Regions from separate parts of the Bacillus thuringiensis genome, predicted to be linked through region 4. Evidence: riboswitches for the same ligand, from Rfam matches in the RefSeq annotation. Region 4 holds a riboswitch; each other region holds the start of a gene.

Region 1 (3,217 bases), 330 kb from region 4:
AAATCATACTAATTGTTAGAATGTATTTCATTCAAGAAATAAAAAAGTGCTAACACGTTTGCAAACGTACTTGCTAACGTGTAGACGAAATAGACATAATACATCGCTGATATGTCCTTCATAAAAATAAGCTTATCCAAGTAGATGCTACTAACTCAGAATACTTATGATGATAAGCCTGATACTATGAGTATCATTATACGAAAATAAAAGAGAGTTGTGGGCTTTTTTATAATAATCGAGTAGAAAAAGAGTGGTGGGAGACAATAAAACAGAATTTCTATGTATGATAATTATCGTACGCAGAAAGAAGCGCGTGATAATACGGAGGTTATAATGCGAAAATTATTATATTTTATAGCATGCAGTAGTGTTATACTTTTTACTTTACCGAGTGTGTCAATAGCTCAATATGATGCACCTCTTATGGAAGATGCACTTTATTCTGTTTTATTTCCAAAAATAAATAAAGCAATTGAAAAACAATATGGAAGTTTGAAACCGTATCAATGTCCTAAAATTATTAGTTTAAAAAAAGTGTATAGCGGTACATATTTATTTCAAGCAAGTATTGAAGTGACAAAGTATGAACGTGTTGCTGGGAAAATTGCTCCCCCATTTGAGAAGGTAACGATTACATTTAATAACGAAGAAGGCGAATGGGAAGTGAAAAAGATTTCAGTAAAGCGCTTACCAAATGATACAAAATTAAACTGTAAAAAAACAATATAAAAAATTGTTTGACAAATAAAATGGTCCTTTGGTATTGTTAATAGCAACAATTAGATGTTTGAAAATTAAATAGACTTACCTCATCTACTCTCAAAGGTAGAGGCCGCGATAGGAAAGAGTAAGCTATGGGAGATTTCATGGAATCTGTGATCATAGGCTGAAAGGGACTATTGCCGAAATATAAGAATAACCATCTTATTCATATATTGGGACTACATTGAATAAATGTAGTACTGTCATAAGATTTATTTTATGGAGAGCTATTTGGAGATGTTGATGCGGTTTCTTATTTTGAGGAGATAACAACTCGTTTATTTTTTCAATATATATTTTTCCTAATAAGAAACGCGTGTGAACATTGTTCCGCGCGTTTTTTGTCTATCTAAAAGCGTGCTGCAATGAATAGAAGATTGGGGTTATGAGTTTTAGAGGAAATAAGGGAGGAATTTAAATGTATTTACACGGCACAAGCCGAATTAATGGGCAAGGACACTTAGAAATTGGAGGGTGCGATACGACGCAGCTAGCAAAGCAATACGGAACACCACTTTATGTATACGATGAAGAGTCTATTCGAGGAAAATGCCGAGCATTTCATCGTGCTTTTAAAGAAAGTGGTTTCTCTTATCAAGTAGCATATGCAAGCAAGGCGTTCTTGTGCATGGAGATGTGCCGAGTAGCTCGTGAAGAGAATATGTCATTAGACGTTGTTTCTGGAGGAGAATTATATACTGCGCTCCAAGCAGGATTTCCAGCATCACGTATTCATTTTCATGGAAATAATAAAACAGAAGAAGAGATAGTGATGGCTCTTCAGGCGAATATCGGTTGTTTTGTCGTAGATAATTTCTTTGAATTAGAAGTTTTACACGATTTAGCGATGCAACATGGAAAGTTTGTGAACATATTAATTCGTGTAACGCCTGGAGTAGAGGCGCACACACATGAATATATTACAACAGGCCAAGATGATTCGAAATTTGGATTTGGCGTTTCAAACGGTCAAGCGATGCAGGCAATTGGATTTGCTTTACAAAAATCCAATTATAATGTGCTAGGGATTCATTCACATATCGGATCGCAAATATTTGAAACAGCTGGCTTTGTTCGAGCGATTGAAGTTCTTCGCCAATTTTTAGAAGAAGTGAGAGAGCAAACAAACTATGTAGTAAAAGTGTTAAATGTAGGCGGGGGATTTGGAATACGCTACACAGAGTCGGATACACCGTTAACTCTTGAGACATATGTGCGAGCTGTAACAAGTGCAGTGAGAGAACAATTTACTGTATGTGAATATCCATTGCCAGAAATATGGATTGAACCAGGCCGTAGTATTGTAGGTGATGCTGGGACAACAATTTATACAGTTGGATCTGTGAAAGATATTCCTGGTATTCGGAAATATGTATCAGTCGATGGTGGAATGACAGATAATTTAAGACCTGCTTTATATAGTGCGCGTTATGAAGCAATGTTAGCGAATCGAGGGAATGATGAGAATGAGGAACTCGTTTCGATTGCGGGGAAATGTTGTGAGAGCGGAGATATGTTGATTTGGGATATTCATTTACCGAAAGTCGCTGCTGCTGATTTACTAGCAGTTTCCTGTACAGGAGCCTACGGGTACTCGATGGCGAATAATTACAATCGGATTCGAAGACCAGCCGTTGTCTTTGCAAAAGGCGGAACATCGCAAGTAGTTGTGGAACGCGAAACATATGAAAATATTATTGGGAACGATCGCATACGTATTAAAGAGCTTGTTTAAATAGAAAAAGGAGTTGTTCGGATGGGCAATTCCTTTTTTGTAAAATAAAATAATTAAAATATATCGGAAAACTAGGATTGAAAAAAATCAGAATTGTGATAAAATACAAATACAAAGCTTATCAAGAGAAGCGGAGGGAACTGGCCCGAAGAAGCTCGGCAACCTGCTTATAGAAAGCAAGGTGCTAAATCCAGCAAAATGGAATCCATTTTGAAAGATAAGGTAAAATATATTACCGAACAGTCTTTTCGAAATGGGAAAGATTTTTTTTATGAATAAAAAGGGGGGCTGTTCGCGTGAGTGTACGGGAACATTTTGATGAAGTATCCGAGAAGATTGAAGCGATGCTTGCTGATATGAAATATGGCTCAATTACAATTGTTGTGCAAGATGGAAAAGTAATTCAGTTAGAGAAAAGTGAAAAAGTACGTTTAAAGTGAAAAGCGCTGACTAGAAAAACTAGAGGCGGTTTTAACCTATTTTCATTAGGTTAAAATCGTCTTTTTGCTTTTACAGGGGGAAAAAACATGTTGACGTATGAAACGTGGGAAGAAAATGTTGTTTCGTTTTCGGAAGAAGATGAAACGAAAGGTGCGCTATCAGTATTAAATTGGGCTTATGAAGAGTATAAAGATGAAATCGTCTACGCATGTAGCTTTGGGGTGGAAGGTATGGTATTGCTGCACCTTATAAACCAAGTAAATCCATCTGCTAAAG
Region 2 (3,217 bases), 1.2 Mb from region 4:
GAGTTCGTCATTGTTCCTCTAATGCGAACGATCTTTTTATCTTCAAGTTCTAATCTATGTATAGCTGCTTTTGCTTCATCAGTAATACGAATGTTCATTGTATCCCAACCTTTATTTATATTTCCTTTATTATTGCAAAAACAGGAGCAATAATAAAGGAAAGAGGTTTGTAACAAAAAACGAGCAAACAAATTTGTTTGCTCGTTTCACTTTATTTTAGTTCACATTTATCAAGTGGAATCACTTTTGTTTTTTTCGTAAATTTATAACCTAACCATAGTACTAAGAAGAGTGGTAAACCGATGTAAGAAACGAGTACACCGTTCCAATCAATTGCTTCACCCATAAATGCGCCGTAGTTTTGTCCTAAAATTACGATGATACAAAGTGTAAATGCGAAGATTGGACCGAATGGGAACCATTTTGCTCTATAGGGTAAGTCTTTTAAATCTTTTCCTTGTGCGATATATGCTTTGCGGAAACGGTAATGACTAATTGCAATTCCGACCCATGCGATAAAACCAGACATTCCAGATGCGTTTAATAACCAAATGTATACAACACCATCACCGAATAAAGAAGCAATGAAAGCAATACTACCAACAATTGACGTTACGATTAGCGCGTTAACAGGTACACCGCGGCTATCTAATTTACCAAGAAACTTTGGTGCTTTTCCTTGGCGAGCTAAATCCCAAAGCATACGAGTTGATGCATACATACCAGAGTTACCAGCAGATAGTACAGCAGTTAAAATAACAGCGTTCATAACAGAAGCAGCAAAGGCAACGCCCGCTTTTTCAAAAATAAGTGTAAACGGACTTACTGTAACATCACTTGCAGCAAGGCTTTCAGTTGTATAAGGAATTAATAAACCAATAACGAGAATCGCAAGGATATAGAATAAAAGAATACGCCAAAAGATTGAACGAATTGCTTTTGGGATATTACGTTCTGGATCAGACGTTTCACCAGCAGCTACTCCTAATAGTTCAGTACCTTGGAATGAGAAACCAGCTGCCATAAATACACCGATAATTGCCATGATACCGCCGTTAAATGGTGCATCTGCAACAGTGAAGTTTTTAAAGCCAACCGTTTCACCGCCCATAATTCCAAAAATCATCATGAAACCAACAATTAAAAAGATAATAATCGTAACTACTTTAATAAGTGCGAACCAATATTCAGATTCACCAAACCCTTTAACAGATAAATAGTTTAAAAGGAAAATAATAGCTAAACATAATCCGCTCCAAATAAGAGAAGGGGTATCTGGGAACCAAAATTTCATAATTAATGTTACGGCTGCAAGTTCAGCAGCAATCGTAATTGCCCAGTTATACCAATAGTTCCATCCAAGTGCAAAGCCAAGTGATGGATCAACAAATTTTGTTGCATACGTGCTAAAAGATCCAGTAACAGGCATGTAAGCTGCAAGTTCAGCTAAGCTTGTCATTAAAAAATAAACCATAATTCCAATTGCGGCGTATGCAATTAATGCGCCACCAGGTCCAGCTGTATGGATGACACCACCGCTGGCAAGAAATAGTCCGGTACCAATTGTACCACCGAGAGAAATCATCGTAAGGTGACGAGATTTTAATCCGCGTTTTAATTCACCTTGTCCTTGTGTAGTTTGCGTTTTAGAGGTAGATTGATTTGTTGCGCTATTCATGTTCAACACTCCTTTTCTTGTAGGTTAGGAAGGAGCGGGGGAGAAAAATACAAAAAACCGCCAAAGGAATTTGGCGGAACGTTTCACAAATAACCACCCCATCATACCCTTCCGTTAAGATAGCACCCCACGTTTACACGGTAATTTTGTAAACGTGACAGTTCTGTTCCTTTCGGAGACAGCCCCAGCTCATATTTCCAGAGAAGAAATATAAACTTCGGCAACTTTTCCTTTCAAACGGAGTCAGCTGACATTCTCTGTGTCTCGTCCGTTTTACTATTAAAAGTCGCAACCTCTACCTCATCGGATTGATGAGGATTTATATATTGCTAAGATTTTTAATATATGGCAATTGTAATGACTTTCTGAATATATTGCAAGATATTTTGTTAGGAAAAGTCAAAAAATCTCGGTTATTGTATAGGAAACGCTTGCAAAACTCCACCCGAACCTACTATTATGTAGCAATAAGCAAAGAAAAAATTGTTATACAAATGTTTCGCAAAAAATATTGAAAAACCCTCTAAATTAAAAGAAAATTCAGAAAAATATAATTCGACATAACTATCAAAAGAGGATTATTCCTTAAATTCGTTTCAAAGAATAAGTATAAATTTAACGAATAGGATGAATATTCTTTTTATTTTTAGTAAAATTGAGGTATTGTTTAATTGAAAAGGGGAAATCAATATGAAATTAGAAACAGAAAGGCTCTATATAGTGCCGTGTACAGAAGAGAGAATTCAAATTGCTAACGAGCAAGGATACAATAGCGGTCCGCATATTGTATGGCATGTAAAGAATGTAAAACAAGATGTGGCTTTATTACCATGGGGGGCGTGGTATGTTCTTCGGAAAGAAGATGATAGCGTTTTAGGTGATATTGGATTTAAAGGTGGACCAAACGAGAATCAAACAGTGGAAATTGGCTATGGATTTATTGAGAAATATTGGAATATGGGCTATGCAACAGAAGCTGTAAGAGAACTAATCGATTGGGCTTTCAAAACAGGAGAGGTAGAAACAATAATTGCAGAGACACTTCTAGATAATTATAGTTCGATTCGTGTTTTAGAAAAGTTACATATGAAGAGAGTAAATGCTACAGAAACGATGATTAATTGGAAAATAGAAAAATAAAAAATACCGCTCTAAATTGGGCGGTATTTTTTATAGTTATGGTAGCATTTGCTTCTGATCATTTGGATACTCAGCTGTTGATGCGTTAGGACGATTGGAATGATTTCGAACAGCAATGAAAATAGAAATAATAACGACAAGACCAACTGCAACGTAAGAAAGTGAAATAATAGTTGGATCCACTTTAAATGTAGTAAGCAGTGTACGTATATTCGTAAAGATAATAAGACCGCCAACTAATACCCCAAGTAAATGTGCTGGAACGATACGAACTAACCATGCAGCAATTGGAGCTGCGACAATACCGCCAAGCATTAACGCAAATACCCAAACCCAGCTTACTTGTTCCCAGCCAAGTGAGATGAAGAAGCCAATTGTTGCAGCGAGTGAAACAGGAAA
Region 3 (3,217 bases), 890 kb from region 4:
ACTATGCCATCTGTAATTCTTGCCCGCATTTCATTTTTATATGTTTCACCAGTTGCGACTAGTTTTAACTGGAAGATTGGTGAAACGAGATATGGAATGAGGTAGGCCAGTGTTGATACGGTAATAACGAATGTATAAGCTTCCGCAATGGTTCCTGATAATGTTGAGAATAGGAACACTTGCGACATAATGTTTGTTAATCGTAATGAGTAAATTGGACTTCCTTTTTTATTTGTTTTTGTGAAGAAGGAAGGGAAGAAACCTTCTTTTGCTGCTTGATATGGTACTTCTGAGCTTAATAAAATCCAGCCTAAGATAGAACCGAACAGGGAAGTAAGAGCAAGTAATGCCATCAGTTTCCCGCCGCCATGACCCATTGCAGCGTTTAATGCATCTGCTAATGGACGTTCAGAAGCTTGTAATTTATCAACGTGAAGTACACCCATTGTTAAAATTGTAATTCCTAAGTAAATCGCAACTGTAATAAGTAATCCCGCAACTGTTGCACGTTTTACCGTTTTTGGAGAAACAGCACGGTTTGATAAAAGAACGGCTGATTCAATTCCGATAAACGCCCAAAGCGTTGTAAGAGCAGCTAAATTTACTTGTGAAAGAAGACCATGTGATACACCTGATTTATCAATCATCGGCGTGTACCATTGTCCAAACTTAGAAGCTTCGAATGCAAATAACGTAACGACGATGAATAAAAGGAATCCAGTTACTTTCGTTGTTGTTGCTAAGAAGTTTAGTTTTCCAGCGCCGCTTACACCATTTGTTAATATAATATGAGTTCCCCAAAGTAAGATGGAACAAATCGTAAATGTAATTAGTTTTCCGACTTCTATGTTAAAAGAACCGATTGAAAATAGTAGTCGCGTATCTTTCATAATTGGGAAGAAGAGTGATAAATATCCCGCAAATGATGTAATGATGGCAACGTTACTTGCCCAGTTTGCAACCCAATATCCCCATACCATACTGAATCCAGCCATTTTTTTCTTTTTTGGTGTTGAGAATAAAGCATATGCATGACTTTGTGGTCCTGTCGTTAAATCAGGACGACGAATTGCTAAATTACCGAAAACAAGAGCTAGCATTAAAACACCAAACCCTGTTGTTAACCAAGCTAAAGTGACACCGAGTGGGCTTGCTGTTTGTGCCAACGTACTTGGCACCATGAAAATACCAGCGCCAACCATGTTACCGACAACGAAAGCTGTTAGTACCCAAAAGCCCCATTTTTTTTGTTGCATAGAAAATACCTCCAAAGTTAGTATAACCAAGTCAAGCGAGGAGATATGTATGTCTTCTTAGTAGAGAAGAGAAGTCCCAAACAAAACAAAAAAAGCACGTAATCTGCCGCTACATGCTTTCTATCTTATAAGAAACCCACGACATACCTCTCGATAGCTCTCCACAAACGAAACGTTTGTGACAGTTCTGCACTTATTAAATGCAGACCCAGCAAGCGTGCATGGTGGACACGACTTACTTCGGCAACCATTCCTTTCTCATTCCTTCATCAATGCCACTACATCTCCTGAAATGATACTCTTAATGACTGCAACCTCTACCTCACCGAGATACGAATGAGGATTTAAATATTAAATTAACGTCTTTAAGAGTAACAAATGTATTTTTATACGTCAATGGATATAGTAATAATCAGATTATAGAGAAGAATTTGTGATTAAAAACGAATAAGATTTTAGCATGAAAAGAAGCTGATCTAAAACTAGATCAGCTTCTACATATAAGATTAAACTAAGTTTAATACAGTCACTTTTTCACGTGTCATAGACTCAAGGCTCTTACGAATACCTTGTGCTCCCATACCTGAACCTTTTACACCGATGAATGGGAAGTGGTCAGGGCCGCGCTCTGTGCGTCCGTTAATTTGAACAGAACCAGTTTCGATTTTGTTAGCAATTGCAAATGCTTTGTTAATGTCTTTAGTGAAGACACTTGCTTGCAGACCGAACTCTGATTTGTTAGCAATTTCAATTGCTTGCTCATCTGAAGAAACACGAATGATTGGAAGGATTGGGCCAAATGGCTCTTCCCAAGCAACTTTCATTTCTTCTGTTACGTGGTCGATTAATGTTGGGTAAATTAAGTTACGCTCACGTTTGTTACCAATAACGATTGTTGCACCTTTTTCAACAGCATCGTCAACTAAGCCTTGAACGAAGTCAGCAGACTTGTCGTCGATTAATGGAACGATTGTGCTGTCTTGTTCTGGAGATCCAACTGATAGTTCAGCTACTTGCGCTTTTAATAAGCTAACAAGCTCGTCTGCTACGTTTTCGTGTACAAGTACACGTTTAATAGCTGTACAACGTTGACCAGAGTAAGAGAATGCACCGCTTACGATATGGTTTGCAGCATCTTGTAAGTCAGCATCTTCACGAACGATACCAGGATCTTTACCACCAAGTTCTAATACAAGTGGAATCATTGAAGCTTTTTTCGCTAAATGTTTACCTGTGTTTGTACCACCTGTGAACGATACCATATTAATGCCTTCGTGTTCTACTAAGTAGTCACCAATTACAGAACCGCGTCCTGTCGCTACGTTTACAAGACCTTTTGGAAGGCCAGCTTTGTGAAGTGCTTCAACCATTTTAATACCACTAATTGCACCTTGAGTTGCTGGTTTGAAAATAACAGCGTTACCCATAATTAATGCTGGTGCAAGTTTCGCAGCAGATAAGTTTACTGGGTAGTTAAATGGTGCGATTGCTAATACAACACCAAGTGGTGCGCGTTGGATGATCGCAAGTTTCGATTTCGTTCCGCCAGGGAAGCTATCGCCCATCATGCTTTCTCCGTGCATATGTAAAGCTTCTTCGATCGTGTAACGAATGAAGTCAGCTGTACGAACAACTTCTTTCTTCGCATCTTTATAGCCTTTACCGACTTCTTTCATAATGATATCGGCAATTTCATCCTGCATATTTACGAGCTCATCAGCCCATTTATATAAGTATTTTGCGCGATCTTGTAGGGAAGCTTCAGCCCATGATTTTTGAGCTTCTTTTGCAGATGCAATTGCTTCATCTACTTCTCCGCGAGTAATTGCTTGTACTTGTCCAATTACTTCGTGTAAGTATGGAGATGGAATTTCAATTGTTTCTCCTGAAGAGCTTTCTCTCCATTCTCCGTTTAAATAAAATTTGTACGTATTGCTAGTTGTCATGATTAGTCCTCCTAA
Region 4 (3,217 bases):
AGGATGAAGATTTTTATAGATATCCCCTAATAATCGTTCATACATATTAGCCATACACTTATCCCTTTCTCGTCCTCTTGCAATTTTTCGCGCTTGGTAAATCGAAACTATTTATATAACCGACAATTGATAACCCCATTAGAAGAATATTTAATGTAATCGGATTAAACGGACCTGTAAAGCTTGCAATATTCGTAAATCCTGCCGCTATCGTTAGAACCAATAACACAATAATATGCAGGATAAATAATTTTCGTTTTGTTAGTGGCAACAGCCATACGACACCGAAAATTATTTCTAACACCCCAATTATTTTAAGTATATATACACTATTTTCATTTGAACCGATTAATACAGAAAGCATCTTTACTTCTTCTGAATGAGTAAACAGTAGTTTTGGCACTATCCCTTGATATATCCATACAAAAGCAAATAAAAAACATACGAGCCAATACGTCATTGTTCTTCTAATTAGTAACCTAGGATGAAGCCCCTTTTCTAACCATAATTTTAAGGCATCAAAACTCCAAGCCGTCGCCCAACCTAATAACGGACGAAAAATATAGGAATCTATTACATTTCCTATACGACCAAATCTTGTATCATAATCATATTGTGTCTCAAAATGGATGTATTCTTTATTCGGCGTATACTTCCAATAACCACGTCCTATTTGAATAAGAGATAATGTATTATCCGTCCAAAATTTTAAAGAGGAAATTCTTTCACCAGTTTCTTTTCTTATTTCACCTATTGATTCCCCTTCTCCAGCTATTTCAAGCCCAAATCCAATCTTTGTTTTATACAAAAACTTCTGTGGTTCTCCTTCTTTTTTCTCTAAATACGAAATTTCAGTAAAGCGAGCATCCCACTCTGTATGTATATCTGGTTCTTGCGTATATCCCCATAATTTTTCCATCTTCGTTTTCATTTTTGTCGCAACATAAATAGGCTGTTTCCTTTTCATTCTCCCACCTCCTATGCACTATAAGTTTAATGTACATGCAATGAATTTATTTTGCTACATTTTTCACAAACTTCCCTGTAAAAAGAAAGAATTTTAAAAATATATATATAACACTTGATTCCCCGAAAAATTTAAATTATTATAAAACAAATGTTACCAACAACTTCATAAATCAAACACTCTCGCCTAAAACGTGAGATAGAGGTTGCGATACTTATGAGTATTCTAATGGAGACACAGAGATGTCTATGAACTTAGATGAAAGGAAGTATTGCCGAAATTGATAAGTTTCTCTGCATTTATCAATTGGGGCTGTTTTCGAATAGAAACAGAACTGTCATATGTACAGACGTGTATGTATGAAGAGCTATCTACAAAAAAGAGATATCATTTTTTATGATATTCCTTTTTTGGCGGTTTTTTTATTAGCTCCGTTTTCTGTTTCCCTTTTCCTGTAACAGCACCATCCTCACTTATTTGAGATGGTGTTTTTTGTTTGTCTTTCTGGTAACTACAGGAGTATTGGGATCTATATATTTCCTAATCTATTCTTAAAAATAGACGAAAGAAGGAATTTGTAATGGAAACAATTGTTCAAAAATTTGGTGGCACTTCTGTCGGAAGCGTCGAACGCATTCAACATGTAGCAAATTTAATCATTGAAGAATATGAACGAGGTCATAGCGTTGTCTCTGTCGTTTCAGCAATGGGAAAAAGCACGGATGAACTTGTCGCACTCGCTAACGTTATTACAGAAAATCCAAGTAAACGTGAAATGGATATGCTTCTATCTACAGGAGAACAAGTAACTATTTCATTATTAACAATGGCACTGCAAGCAAAAGGCTATCATGCAATTTCATTAACAGGGTGGCAAGCTGGTATTACGACAGAATCTGTACATAGTAGTGCACGGATTACTGACATTCATACAGATCGTATTCAATCTTATCTTGCTGAAGGCACGATTGTTATCGTAGCTGGTTTCCAAGGTATAAGTGTAGAAAATGAAATTACAACGCTTGGCCGTGGTGGTTCTGATACGACTGCTGTCGCACTAGCCGCTGCACTTAAAGCAAAAAAATGTGATATTTATACGGATGTGACAGGCGTATATACAACGGACCCACGAGTTGTAAAAGATGCTTACAAATTAGACGAAATTTCTTATGACGAAATGTTAGAGCTTGCAAATCTTGGTGCTGGCGTATTACACCCGCGAGCTGTTGAGTTTGCTAAAAATCATAACGTAGTTTTAGAAGTTCGCTCAAGTATGGAACAAGAAAACGGAACAATTGTAAAAGGAGAATGTAACATGGAACAACAATCAATCGTTAAAGGTATTGCATTTGAGGATAACATTACACGTGTCACAATTAAAGGACTAGAACAAGGATCGCTTTCAACAGTTTTCTCTACATTAGCAGCAGCACACATTAATGTAGATATCATCATTCAAAGTATTACAAATGAAGGAACTGTACATCTCTCCTTCTCCATTCACTCGAATGATTTAAGAGAAACTTTAAAAGTTTTGGAACAAAATCAAGAAACTCTTCACTACGAATCTGTAGAACATGAAAATCACTTAGCAAAAGTATCAATTGTAGGATCTGGCATGGTATCTAACCCTGGTGTCGCTGCAAATATGTTTACTACTTTAAAAGAAGAAGATATTCATATTAAAATGGTAAGTACATCAGAAATTAAAGTGTCTGTCGTTATTGACCGCCTTCATTTAGTAACAGGGGTTGAGGCGCTGCATCAATCATTTATGGCGAAAATTGAGCCTTTAGTGCAAATGAGCTAATTTGATATGCTCAGTAACACTTATAAAAAAATCATATTAATCTACTTCCTTCCTATTAAATAAAAGCTGTTCGTTAACAAGATGCTATATGACATATAAAAAAACACCTTGTCACCTTTTCCTATACTACGACAAGGTGTTTTTGACTGAAAGGAATTTGTAACTACTTAGTAGTATAATTATGAGGATGATTAAATAATAAACTTTTATACATAAGGAGATAAGAATATGGCAAAAAACAAATTACTACGAATGGACAATGTCAGCATCGTTGTAGAATCCCTTGATAACGCAATCTCTTTCTTTGAGGAGATTGGCTTGAACCTCGAAGGGCGAGCCACTATCGAAGGTGAATGGGCTGGTCGCGTAACTGGACTCGGCTCTCAGTGCGTAGAGATTGCTATGATGGTCACTCCAGATGGCCACAGTCGAATTGAACT

What was found. A riboswitch is a leader RNA that binds a small molecule or an ion and turns the genes downstream of it on or off. The one in region 4 is predicted to bind lysine.
Region 1: it holds a riboswitch for lysine, as region 4 does, so the genes downstream of both, lysA (diaminopimelate decarboxylase) here and AC241_RS09230 (aspartate kinase) in region 4, are expected to answer to the same signal.
Region 2: it holds a riboswitch for lysine, as region 4 does, so the genes downstream of both, AC241_RS15290 (amino acid permease) here and AC241_RS09230 (aspartate kinase) in region 4, are expected to answer to the same signal.
Region 3: it holds a riboswitch for lysine, as region 4 does, so the genes downstream of both, AC241_RS04475 (amino acid permease) here and AC241_RS09230 (aspartate kinase) in region 4, are expected to answer to the same signal.

Annotation. Positions count from the first base shown of each region.
Region 1 covers NZ_CP012099.1:1,418,660-1,421,876, forward strand. The annotation lists gene AC241_RS07495 (DUF3888 domain-containing protein) at 337-732, shown strand; lysine riboswitch at 822-1,003, shown strand; gene lysA (diaminopimelate decarboxylase) at 1,184-2,500, shown strand; SAM riboswitch class I at 2,616-2,724, shown strand; gene AC241_RS07505 (YezD family protein) at 2,797-2,940, shown strand; gene AC241_RS07510 (phosphoadenylyl-sulfate reductase) at 3,028-3,217, shown strand, end outside.
Region 2 covers NZ_CP012099.1:2,948,271-2,951,487, reverse strand. The annotation lists gene AC241_RS15295 (iron-sulfur cluster biosynthesis family protein) at 1-98, opposite strand, end outside; gene AC241_RS15290 (amino acid permease) at 212-1,678, opposite strand; lysine riboswitch at 1,791-1,984, opposite strand; gene AC241_RS15285 (GNAT family N-acetyltransferase) at 2,369-2,818, shown strand; gene AC241_RS15280 (sulfite exporter TauE/SafE family protein) at 2,855-3,217, opposite strand, start outside.
Region 3 covers NZ_CP012099.1:855,011-858,227, forward strand. The annotation lists gene AC241_RS04475 (amino acid permease) at 1-1,256, opposite strand, end outside; lysine riboswitch at 1,403-1,584, opposite strand; gene gapN (NADP-dependent glyceraldehyde-3-phosphate dehydrogenase) at 1,763-3,202, opposite strand.
Region 4 covers NZ_CP012099.1:1,749,209-1,752,425, reverse strand. The annotation lists gene AC241_RS09240 (DoxX-like family protein) at 59-967, opposite strand; lysine riboswitch at 1,159-1,345, shown strand; gene AC241_RS09230 (aspartate kinase) at 1,548-2,777, shown strand; gene AC241_RS09225 (VOC family protein) at 3,006-3,217, shown strand, end outside.